Linked DNA regions of Alkalihalophilus pseudofirmus. The protein of the gene in region 1 interacts with the protein of each later gene in a pairwise test. Links are inferred from orthologs where the notes say so. Each region holds a gene or a part of one and is shown on either strand. Other genes may lie near its edges.

Region 1 (8,162 bases):
TCTTATCCATTATTCAAATCACCTTTGCAGTTATTTCTTTAAAAAGTGAGAAGCTGCGTGATTTCTTGGATGGAGAGCCTTCTGTTTTGATTAAAGAAGGAAAGATTGATGAACATGAAATGAGAAAACAGCGATATAACTTCGATGATTTACTTGTTCAGCTGAGGCAAAACAAAGTGGCAAAGCTTTCTGATGTGGAGTTTGCTATTCTAGAGCCATCCGGTAAGCTTTCTGTTATAGAAAAGTCAAAACAAAATGAGAATAGCGGTCCCAATATGCCATTACCCCTTATATTAGATGGGAAAGTACAAGAAGAACATTTAGATAAAATTAATAAAACACCTCTATGGTTGAGGCAGGAGATGCGAAAGATCGGTTATCGTGATATTAAGAAAATTTCTTATTGTGCATTGAGGGATGATCAATCTTTTTTTGTAGATGTGAAGGACGAACAATAATCGTTTATTGTATGTAGCAAATGTGCAGCAAAATGGTTAGAAGTGGAGACAGGCTTTTTTGTTTGTTCATATGATAGATATGAACGATAAAGGAGGTTTCTGTGTGTCTAATTACTATGAACTTGCCAAAGAACATCAAGGTCAAAGAGTAACGATTACAGATCGGTCTGGTGCCGTCTATACTGGCAGATTAATGAATGTCGATACCGAACATGTATACCTTGAGGTAGAGCAAGACACAAATGAAATGTATGAGCAGGAATCGTATGATCGGAGCGGAGGATATGGCTATTATCAGCCGCCATATCCAGCACCTTACCCGCCGCCATGTCCAAAAAACAATGTCATTCCAATTGCTCTTGCGGCTATAGGCGGTTTTGCTTTAGCTAGTGCGTTCTTCTGGTGGTAAGAACCTCAATTTAGTAAGCTAATTCATTAAGCTAATCTTTATAATGGGATTAGCTTTTTATTATGGGGTAATAACTTACTATTCTGAATATAACGTGAATGCTTGTTTTATTGAAATAGATATGTAAAATAGCATTATACATTTGTTCTTCTACAGGAGACAATCTTTAGGAGACATAACGGGGGTAGAGAAATGAAACTTTTAGGGAAACTGCTCATTGGTATTATTTTAGGTATCATTATCGGTTTGGCAGCACCAGAATGGGTCGTTAGAGTATTAGTCACTTTTAAAACTCTTTTCGGCAGCTTTATTACATTCATCGTCCCATTTATTATTTTATTCTTTATTGCAAGCGGCGTAGCAGGACTTGGAAAACGAAGCGGAAAGCTGGTTGGAAGTACAGTCGGTCTTGCGTATGTTTCAACTGTTCTTGCCGGCCTTTTAGCTTTCACAGTGGCCTCATTCATCATTCCAATGCTGACAACACCTAGTGAAGCGGTGGAGGAAGCAGGAGGACTTGAGCCGTTTTTAAGTTTTGAGATTGAACCATTAATGGGGATTGTAACAGCATTAGTCATGGCCTTTGTTTTTGGTATTGGGGTTTCTAAAACAGGAAGCGAAAAGATTAAAGCTTTCTTTGATGAAGGCCGTGATATTATTGAACTCGTTATTGCAGCAATCATTATTCCGTTATTACCATTCTATATCGCAGGGATCTTCTCAGAGCTTGCTTATGAAGGAACAGTTTTTGAAACATTGAGCTTATTTGCTGTTGTATTAATTTTAGCGATTTCTCTTCATTTAGTTTGGCTTGTTATCCAATATTCAACTGCAGGAGCTCTTCGTAAACAAAATCCATTTAAGCTTCTAGCAAATATGGCTCCGGCCTATGCAACGGCGATCGGAACAATGAGTAGTGCAGCAACGATTCCGGTAACATTACAATCAGTTAAAAAGAATAACGTAAAAGAAAATATTGCAAACTTCGGAGTGCCGCTCTGTGCGACGATTCATTTATCAGGTAGTGTCATCACCATTGTGACTTGTGCGATGGCCGTGATGATGATCACGCCAGAGTTAGCGGCACCGACTCTTGCAAATATGCTTCCGGTTATCTTTATGCTTGGGCTGATTATGGTTGCAGCCCCTGGGGTACCAGGAGGAGCAATTATGGCTGCGCTAGGAGTATTAACTTCTATGCTTGGATTCAGCGAAGCAGCAATCGGCTTAATGATTGCTCTTTACATGGCTCAAGACAGCTTTGGTACTGCTACAAACGTAACTGGAGACGGAGCGATTAATTTAATCATTGATAAGTTTTCTAAATCATAATTAGGAAGAGCTTCGGCATATATGCTGAAGCTCTTTTTATTATCCTTTTGGTACTAATTTTGCTGCATATCGGCCGACTACAGGTATGCGGTTAAGTTCCTCTCTTTTGATAAGCCCAAGGAAAATCATTAAGATGCTGTAGAAAAGAGTGGTTATAGAGATGCTGAGTAATGTTTTTGTGACTAGTGACTGGTCAAGGAATGCATGATTTAAGCAAAGGAAGCCAATCCAGGTAGATGAGCCGATCAGCAATATGACCTTAACGACTAGTTTGATATCGATAGTGAAGCTTACTGTTTTGACAACCGTTGCAAAATGGAGCAGAGTGACTAAAATGAACCCAATGACAATGGCAAGGGCTGCACCCATTATGCCGAGTTCTGGTCTTGTGGCTAATGCAAAGATCGCACCTATTTTAACAACGGCTCCAAATAAACTGTTCATCATCGCAGCTTTGGCTAAATCTAATGCCTGAAGTGTTGCTTGAAGCGGACCTTGAAAGTATAAGAATATACTGAACGGCGCCATTACTTTCACATATGTTGCAACGGACGGAGCATTATACATAAGCTCCATAATTGGTTCTGCGTAGACGTAAAGAACGACAACTGATACGCCGCCTGAGATTAGGGCGAGTCTAAGTGCCTGCCCTAAGCGGTGGTGGATCGTTTTGTATTGTTTTTTAGCGGCAGCTTCACTGATTGCCGGAACGAGTGATACAGATAAAGAGTACGTAATAAAAGTAGGAAGCAAGATAAGCGGAATAACAAAACCAGCTAACTCTCCATATTGCCTTGTCGCCATGACTGTCGCAACCCCTGCAAGCGCTAAACTTTGAGCGACAACGATCGGTTCAAAAAACAAGGATATGGAACCAATGAGACGGCTCCCAGTCGTAGGAAGCGCAATTCGCATGAGGTCATTGAATGTATGTTTTCCTTCTTTCACATAGCTAAAGAAGCCAGAGCGGATCTTAAATCGTTTGTTTGATTTGAACATATAGATCATGTATAGAAGGGATGCAAGCTCTCCGAATACAACTGAGATCATGGCTCCTGCTGCGGCATACTCTACACCCATTGGTAAAAAGGCACTTGTCATGACTGCAACTAATGTAATTCTTACGACCTGTTCAATAACTTGTGAGTAGGCAGTAGGCTTCATGTTTTGGCGCCCTTGGAAATATCCACGCATAACAGAAGAGAGAGCAACAATTGGGACAATTGGAGCAATTGCAATGAGTGGGTAATAAGCCCGTGCATCTGTAAGCATTGTCTTTGATATAATGGGTGCAAAGAGAATCATGGCTGCAGTGAAAATAATACTCAACGTACCTGTAATAGCTAACGATACGACTAAAATTTTCTTTATTCTGCTTCGGTCGCCTTTTGCTTCTGCTTCAGCAACAAGCTTTGAAATGGCGACAGGAAGGCCTAGCTGGGTGATGGTTATAACGAGAAGTAAGGTAGGAACAGCCATCATATAAAGTCCGACGCCTTCAGCTCCCATAATACGTGCAACAACGATTTTATTAACAAAGCCTAGAAAGCGCGTGATGAGTCCTGCTATGATGAGGATCAACGTCCCTTTTATAAAGGTCTGTTTTGACATGTGCAGCCCTACTTTCATAAAAAAATATGGATATTTTCCGCTATTATTTATATGCTTAGTAGTGGGGCAAGCATGACAAGTTGTTTAAAAGTCGTTGGTATGGGATTAGAGAATAGAGAGGAAGAGTACTGAGTGAAACACACGATTGAGGAATTTTTAATTAACACATTTGGTTTTCTGCCGCCGGAATTATTAGTTATTGTTATTTCAGCTATGCCGATCTTAGAGCTTAGGGGAGGCATTCCACTTGCGCATCAGCTTGGATTTTCATTTGGAGAAGCACTATTTTTTGGCATCTTAGGGAATTTGCTGCCGATTATTCCGATCTTATTATTATTTCGTCCGGTAAGTAAGTGGATGCTGAGATTCTCAATGTACAAACGATTTTATGATTGGTTATATAACCGCACAATGAAAAAAAGCAATAATGTTGAAAAGTTCGGTGCACTGGGATTAATTTTATTTACGGCCGTGCCGCTTCCGACCACAGGAGCCTATTCAGCAAGTCTTGCAGCCATTTTATTCTTCATTCCGCTAAAATCGGCTTTTCTAGCGATTGCAACTGGTGTTGTTATTGCAGGAGTAGGGGTTGCAGGCGTTATGTATATGGTTTTTTAAGGAAGCTTGCACAACACTTGAAGGGAGCATGATAGGATGGATAAACAACAGTTTGAGAGTTGGAGATATGACGTACAGCCTGCTTTATCTTCTAAAGTAGATGAGTTTCATTTTTTAGGGTATGAACGAGTAACAGAAGATCAAGTATGGGCTTGTTTAATGTATCGTCTGCGAAAACAAAAAGAGTTTATTCATCTTCATGCCTTTGTTCAGGCTATTTTATCGTTAAAGGTCCAAGATTACATGACTTGGGTTACAAAAGAAAGCTACCGTGAAAAGAACGATTGGTTTGCAAAAGAAACACTCGTATAGGTAGTTTTTACATAAACATGACTAAAGAATGAGAATATTCTAGATGAAATTGACAGGAATTTTCATTAAAAGCTATAATAAGACTATTGTGTAAATGCTTGTCTCCTAGTAGACAAGCATTAGTGCGTTAATAGGAGGAGGCATTAGAGCAACATGGTGAAAAAAGGCCGAATTATTGCTTTTTTTCTCATCGTACTCATCTTCGGGGGGCTGATCAGCCAGACGGTTATGGGAATTACGAAGGAAATCAAGCTTGGACTAGACCTTCAAGGCGGGTTTGAAATTTTATATCAAGTCAATCCTGCAAATGAAGGAGATGTGATTGATCAATCAGCACTTAGTGCAACGGTAGGTGCGTTGAACCAGCGTGTAAATGTACTCGGTGTATCAGAGCCGAACATTCAAATTGAAGGTGATGATCGTATTCGTGTTCAGTTAGCGGGTGTTGATGACCAGCAAACGGCACGTGATCTTTTATCTACAGAAGCAAATTTAACATTTCGTGATGTAAATGATGAAGTGCTTTTAGACGGAAGTGACTTGCAGCAAAACGGGGCAAGCTCTTCATTTAAAGACCAGACGAATGAGCCGATTGTCACGCTCACATTACGAGATGCACGGTTATTTGAAGACATAACAAGGGAGATATCAAGCAGGCTTCCTGGTGAAAATTTATTAGTGATCTGGCTTGATTTTGAAGAAGGGGTGGACTCTTACGAAGCAGAGATGATGAGTGAGGATCCGAAATTCTTATCCGCTGCCTCTGTCAGACAAGTCATCCCATCAAGAGATGTTATGATCGAAGGGAATTTTACAGTTGAGGAAACTCGCTTTATTGCTGAAGTATTAAATGCAGGGTCTTTGCCTGTTCAGCTAGAAGAAATGTATTCGAATTCAGTAGGGGCTTCTCTTGGGGAACAGGCAATGGAGAAGACGATCTATGCCGGATTTATTGGGATTGCGTTAATCTTTTTATACATGCTTTTCTATTATCGTTTTATGGGTGTGATCGCTGTGATTACCCTAAGCATGTACATTTATCTAGTACTTCTTGTGTTTAACTGGATGAATGCGATTTTAACACTCCCTGGGATTGCTGCGTTAATTTTAGGTGTTGGTATGGCTGTTGATGCAAATATCATCACGTACGAGCGAATTAAAGAAGAAATTCGCTCAGGTAAATCGATGATGTCGGCATTCAAAGCAGGCAGCCGTCGTTCGTTATCAACAATTCTCGATGCCAATATTACAACGATTCTTGCAGCAGGTGTTCTATTTGCATATGGGACAAGCTCGGTTCAAGGGTTCGCAGTAATGTTAATTGTAAGTATTTTAACAAGCTTTGTTACAGCTGTGTATGGTTCGCGTCTATTGCTCGGATTATGGGTGAACAGTCGTGCACTGAATAAGAAGCCGCGCATGTTTGGTGTGAAAGAAGGTGAAATCGATGAGCTTTAATTTTCAAAACCGCGAGATTGATTTTGTTCAGCATCGTAAAAAATTCTTTACGTTCTCGCTTGCTGCTATGCTCATTGGTGTCATCCTTTTGCTGACGATGGGGTTGAATTTAGGAATTGACTTTGAAAGTGGATCTCAAGTGGAGATTCTTGCTGAAGAGCCGCTTACAGCAGAGCAAGTGGAAGCAGAATTTGCTCAAATTGGTTCAGGATATACGCCTGATGACATTACATTAGGCGGAGATCGTAATGAAATGGCTACAGCACGCTTTATCGGTGTGCTTGATGCAGGTGAGATTGCAGAAATTCAATCGTATTTTTCCGAGAATTTCGGGGCTGAGCCAAATATTGGCACAGTATCTCCTACAGTAGGGCAAGAGCTTGCTCGTAATGCGTTAATTTCTGTATTAATTGCTTCTGTCGGGATTATCATCTACGTAACGATTCGATTTGAATTTTTATATGGGGTTGCTGCGATTGTGGCACTCTTGCATGATGCATTCTTTATTATTGCGGTATTCAGTTTACTGCAGATTCAAGTGAATGTTCCTTTTATAGCAGCCGTATTAACGATTGTCGGTTATTCCATTAATGATACAATTGTTACCTTTGACCGAATTCGTGAGAACATGAAGCTAACAAAACGAGTGAAGGATTTTAATGATCTTGCAGCTGTTGTAAACAAAAGCCTCGTGCAGACGCTTGCTCGTTCAATTAACACCGTATTAACAGTCGTATTTGCAGCTGCTGCCTTATTTATATTTGGCGGGGAAGCGATTCGATCATTTGCGCTTGCTTTATTAATCGGGCTTGTAGCTGGGACCTACTCATCTATGTTCCTCGCTTCACAGTTATGGTTGATCTGGAAGTCAAAACAACTAAAAAAACAAAAGTTTAAGAGTAAACCTCAGCCAGAAGAAGAGCCGACTGTTTAGTAAATGAACAGGTGCAAAGCAAGAGACATAATATGAGATCATGGTGCATACCATGATCTTTTTTTTGGTACAATAACGTGGAGTGGTGGCAGGTTTTGGTATACTATCTATGTGAGGTGAGCATATGGAAGAAGCAGATATTCGGTACCGTAAAGTACGCTTTGCTGCTTGGGTAGGGATTATAGGAAATATCATACTTGCGATTATTAAAGCGGTTATTGGATTTATGGCTAACAGCCGAGCGCTCATTGCTGATGCTGCACATTCTGCATCCGATGTTGTGGGATCTGTGGTCGTTTTAATTGGCGTCCGCGCAGCAAAACTACCGCCGGATGAAGATCATCCATATGGTCATGGGAAAGCGGAATCTGTAGCAGCCATTATAGTGGCGGTTCTTTTATTTATCGTGAGTTTTGAAATTGCGCTTAGTGCAATAAAGTCCTTCTTTGAGCCCGTTGTGGTACCGAAGATGATTGCGATCTATGCGGTGCTGTTTTCGATCGTTACAAAAGAAATTATGTTTCGATATAAGTATCAGCTGGGTAAAAAGTATAAGAGTGAAGCTTTAATGACAGATGCCTGGCATCACCGTTCAGATGTATTCTCATCGCTGGCTGCTCTTATCGGTATTGGTGCTGCTATTTTAGGTGGTATGCTCAATATTTCTTGGCTTGTATACGGGGATGCGATAGCGAGTGCGTTTGTGGCCATCTTAATTGGGAAAATGGCTTACAGCTTAGGGAAACAATCGATTCATAATGCATTAGACCATGTTCTTCACGAAGAAGATACGATCGAAATGAAAAAAGCAGCAGCTGAAGTTCCGGGTGTATTAAATATTGATGAGTTTTATGCTCGTGAACACGGTCATTATGTCATTATCGATATAAAAATTGGTGTTAACCCGAACATAACTGTTGAAGAAGGCCATACGATAGGGAAAAATGTAAAGTTAAGGTTATTAGAAGAAAAGCATGTGCAAGATGTTCTCGTTCATATTAATCCATATAGAGAAAAAGAATAAGTAGAA
Region 2 (4,360 bases), 1.9 Mb from region 1 along the record:
ATTGTAGCGATTATTGTTCTACGTTTAGCGAGCGCGGGAGTTCTTGCCATTTTTAGTTAAGGTGAAGGATACGGGCAGCTTAATTGAAGGAGTTCGATTAAAGGAGTTCGTTCATGTCGATTTTTCAGCATTTTAGGGAAGAAGAAAGGCCTTTTGTTGAACAAGTATTATCGTGGAAAGAGGAAGTCAGTGTGATGCATCAAGAGCGCAGAACCGATTTCCTTGACCCAAGAGAGCAAGATATTGTTCGATTAATTATTGGAAATGATGACGAGCTGTCGTATCAATTTTTTGGAGGAGCAGATGACTCTGAGAGAAAGAGAGCTTATCTTTGCCCTTCCTATTTAGTAATTGAACAATCTCATTTTAATTTAGCTTATTTCTCGATAAATTACCCTGCCAAATTCATTACGCTCACCCATTCTGATGTATTAGGTTCTTTGATGAATATTGGGCTTAAACGAGAAAAATTTGGGGATATCATGATTACTCAGGATGATATTCAATTAGTTGTAGCAAGTGAAATCGCTGACTTCGTGAAAATGAATGTAGAGAAGATTGGTAAGGCTAGTATTGACTTAGTGCCTATTTCACTTGAACAACTAAAAACACCTGAAGATAAATGGACGGAGGAAGGTATGACCGTTTCCTCAATGAGGCTTGATGTCATCCTCTCAGAAATTTATAATCTTTCTCGTGCAAAAGTGAAGCCGTATATTGAAAGAGGCTTCGTAAAAGTGAATTGGCGGGTAACAGATCACGTGGACTTCTTAGTTAAAGAAGGAGATTACATATCTGTTCGTGGACACGGACGCAGTAAAGTGCTAGAACAATTAGGCCGGACAAAAAAAGATAAAATTAGAATTCGTTACGCGAGATTATTATAGTCAGATAATGATGTTTCCAATTATTTCTTTGTGGGAATAAAAGGTTTTACTCTTTTTTTGTCGAATATAAGAAAAATAAACTACAGAGTAATGAAAAAGTGAAATTCCAAGAAAAGTTTAAAATTGGGGGTGGCAAAGGTGCCTTTAACACCATTAGATATTCACAACAAGGAATTTACCAGAGGTTTCAGAGGGTATGATGAAGATGAAGTCAATGAATTTCTTGATCAAGTCATTAAAGACTATGAAGCTGTGCTGCGTGAGAAGAAAGAATTGTTTGATCGAGTAACTGATTTAGATGAGAAGCTTGAGCACTTTAAGAACATTGAAGAAACATTAAACAAGTCTATTCTAGTTGCTCAAGAGTCAGCAGAAGAGGTAAGGCGCAATGCGCAAAAAGAAGCTCAGTTAATCGTTAAAGAAGCTGAGAAGAATGCTGATCGTATTATTAATGATTCTTTATCAAAGTCACGTAAAATCATGATTGAGATGGAAGAATTAAAAAAGCAGGCATCTGTTTATAAAATGCGTTTCAAAATGTTAATTGAAGCGCAATTAGAGATGTTAAAAACAGATGACTGGGACGAGTTTGTCGAGCCAGAAGAACATGAATTGGAAAAAGAACAATCCTAATTCATTCATTTTCGCTGTGCACCTTGCACAGCGCATCTCATTTAGCATATAATAATGATTACTTATATAGCATACGACAATGATAAGGGATAGTATGTAAGGAATCTTAGAGAAGCGATTCAGGGGTGGTGCGAGCCTGAACTATAGATCTTTACAGAAAATCACCCTTTAGTTTTGCACCGAACGAAGTTGATCTAGTAGGCTGCGACGTCACGTTCACGTTACGAATGCTAAGTGGAGAGAAATCGTTATTGCACGGTATTCATGCATTACACTATTTCTTTTCATTAGGGTGGTACCACGGGTAAGTCTTCTCGTCCCTATTTGGGATGAGGGGACTTTTTTTGTTTTCGTGCTATACGTTAGGAATGATTCACATAAATGTTTCACAATAATCGAGTGGTGAAAACAACAAGGAGGAAATAAGGAATGGATTATAAACAAACGTTACTTATGCCAAAAACGGATTTCCCGATGCGCGGGAACTTACCGAACAATGAACCGAAACGTCAAGAAAAATGGAACGAGCAAGATATTTACCAAGCCGTGCAAAAAAGAACAGAAGGTCGTCCTCTATTTGTACTGCATGATGGACCTCCTTATGCCAATGGCGATATTCACATGGGTCATGCTTTAAACAAAGTACTGAAAGACTTCATTGTTCGCTATAAATCAATGAATGGATTTCATGCTCCATATGTACCTGGTTGGGACACACATGGTCTGCCAATTGAAACAGCCTTAACTAAAAACGGTAAAGTAAAACGCAAGGAAATGACCGTTGCTGCTTTTCGTAAGCTTTGTGAAGAGTATGCACGTGAGCAAGTCAGCCGTCAGCGTGAACAATTTATGCGGTTAGGTGTCAGAGGAGATTGGTGGAACCCTTATGTAACCCTGGATAAAGAATATGAAGCTCAGCAAATTAAAGTATTCGGTGATATGGCTAAAAAAGGCTATATCTACAAAGGGAAAAAACCTGTTTATTGGTCGCCTTCTTCTGAATCAGCTTTAGCTGAAGCTGAAATTGAGTATCATGACAAACGTTCGCCTTCTATTTATGTGGCTTTTAATATTAAGGATGGCAAAAATGTTTTAGTTGGTGATGAGAAAATCATTATTTGGACAACAACTCCTTGGACGATCCCAGCAAACTTAGGAATTTCTGTACATCCTGAGCTTGATTACAACGTAGTCAAAGTAAATGACGAGAAATATGTCGTTGCAGCTGGCTTACTTGAAAAGCTTCAAGCTGAATTTGAATGGGAGCAAGTAGAAGTTGAAAAAACTGTAAAAGGTCAAGAGCTTGAGCATGTTGTGGCCACCCACCCGCTTTACGGACGTGATTCACTCGTTATGTGTGGAGACCATGTAACACTAGATGCTGGTACAGGTTGTGTTCATACAGCACCAGGACACGGGGAAGAAGATTATCTTGTCGGACAAAAGTATGGTCTGGATGTTTTATGCCCGGTTGATGATAAAGGGAATATGACAGAGGAAGCTCCTGGATTTGAAGGAATGTTTTATGATCAGGCGAATAAGCCGATTACTGAAAAGCTCGATGAAGTGGGCGCATTAATGAAATTAACATTCATTACACACTCTTATGCTCATGATTGGAGAACAAAAAAGCCGGTAATTTATCGTGCTACAGCTCAATGGTTTGCTTCCATTGCTGATTTCCGAGATGAGCTTCTTCAAGCGATTAACGATGTAGAATGGATCCCTTCATGGGGAGAAACAAGACTTTACAACATGGTTCGTGACCGTGGGGATTGGTGTATTTCGAGACAGCGTGCATGGGGTGTGCCTATTCCGGTATTTTACGGGGAAAATGGTGAACCGATTATCACGGATGAAACGATCGATCATGTATCAGCACTTTTCCGTGAACACGGGTCAAATATTTGGTTTGAATGGGATACAAAAGAGTTATTGCCTGAAGGCTTTATTTCAGAACATAGTCCAAACGGTGAATTTACTCGTGAAATGGATATTATGGATGTATGGTTTGACTCAGGTTCATCCCATCAAGCGGTACTTGAAGAACGAGCAGAATTAGCTCGCCCGGCAGATCTATACCTTGAAGGTTCAGACCAATATCGCGGCTGGTTTAACTCTTCTTTATCAACTAGTGTTGCCGTAACTGGAAAAGCACCATATAAAGGCGTACTAAGCCACGGGTTTGCTCTTGATGGTGAAGGGCGCAAGATGAGTAAGTCGGTAGGTAATGTTGTCGTTCCTAACGATGTTATGAAGCAATTGGGAGCCGACATTTTAAGGCTTTGGGTAGCTTCTGTAGATTATCAGTCTGATGTACGTGTTTCTGATAAGATTTTAAAGCAAGTATCTGAGTCTTATCGTAAAATTCGTAACACCTTCCGTTTCTTGCTCGGTAATTTACATGACTTTGATCCTGCTGTGAATCGTGTAAAGAACGAGGATCTTGATGGCGTTCATTTATTTATGCTTGTTAAATTAAATGAAGTGATTGAAAAGGTAAAAGATGCATATGATCAATACCAATTCTCTACTGTTTATCACACGATCCATAATTTCTGCACAATTGAATTAAGTTCGTTCTATATGGATCTGGCTAAAGATACTCTTTATATTGAACATGCAGATCACGCTGAGCGTCGTAAAATTCAAACGGTTATGTACGAAAGTGTTCTTACGTTAACGAAGCTAGTATCACCGATCCTATCTCACACTGCTGATGAAGTATGGGAAGAGATCCCTGCTGTAAGTGAAGCAAGTGTTCAGTTAACAGATATGCCAGAGGCTGAATCATTTGGTGATGTGGAACAATTGAAAGCCAAATGGCAGCACTTCATGGC

Evidence for each region.
Region 2: the proteins of PQ478_RS04105 (region 1) and PQ478_RS14265 interact in binary tests that used the Bacillus subtilis proteins (3 or more experiments, as listed by UniProt). The link is inferred for Alkalihalophilus pseudofirmus from one-to-one orthologs.

Annotation. Positions count from the first base shown.
Region 1 is NZ_CP117835.1:794,077-802,238, forward strand. What follows is about bases 3,357-6,102. They hold PQ478_RS04105 (post-transcriptional regulator), read left to right. Parts: upstream 3,357-4,464; coding sequence 4,465-4,740; downstream 4,741-6,102. Other genes in these bases: spoVB (stage V sporulation protein B), read right to left, coding at 3,357-3,810; PQ478_RS04100 (COG2426 family protein), read left to right, coding at 3,943-4,428; secD (protein translocase subunit SecD), read left to right, coding at 4,894-6,102. In the rest of the region: PQ478_RS04080 (DUF421 domain-containing protein), read left to right, coding at 1-458; PQ478_RS04085 (hypothetical protein), read left to right, coding at 562-867; PQ478_RS04090 (dicarboxylate/amino acid:cation symporter), read left to right, coding at 1,060-2,199; more of spoVB, read right to left, coding at 2,239-3,356; more of secD, read left to right, coding at 6,103-6,198; protein translocase subunit SecF, read left to right, coding at 6,188-7,132; PQ478_RS04120 (cation diffusion facilitator family transporter), read left to right, coding at 7,257-8,156. UniProt on the Bacillus subtilis protein: Required for post-transcription initiation control of the comE operon. Promotes the accumulation of its target comE mRNA to septal and polar sites.
Region 2 is NZ_CP117835.1:2,670,129-2,674,488, reverse strand. The notes cover bases 1-2,772. They hold PQ478_RS14265 (DivIVA domain-containing protein), read left to right. Parts: upstream 1-1,025; coding sequence 1,026-1,520; downstream 1,521-2,772. Other genes in these bases: ileS (isoleucine--tRNA ligase), read left to right, coding at 1,950-2,772; PQ478_RS14270 (YlmH family RNA-binding protein), read left to right, coding at 114-887; PQ478_RS14275 (YggT family protein), read left to right, coding at 1-60. Outside these bases: more of ileS, read left to right, coding at 2,773-4,360. UniProt on the Bacillus subtilis protein: May act as a pilot protein, directing MinCD to the polar septation sites or by inhibiting MinCD at the midcell site of division. Required for polar localization of the chromosome during sporulation.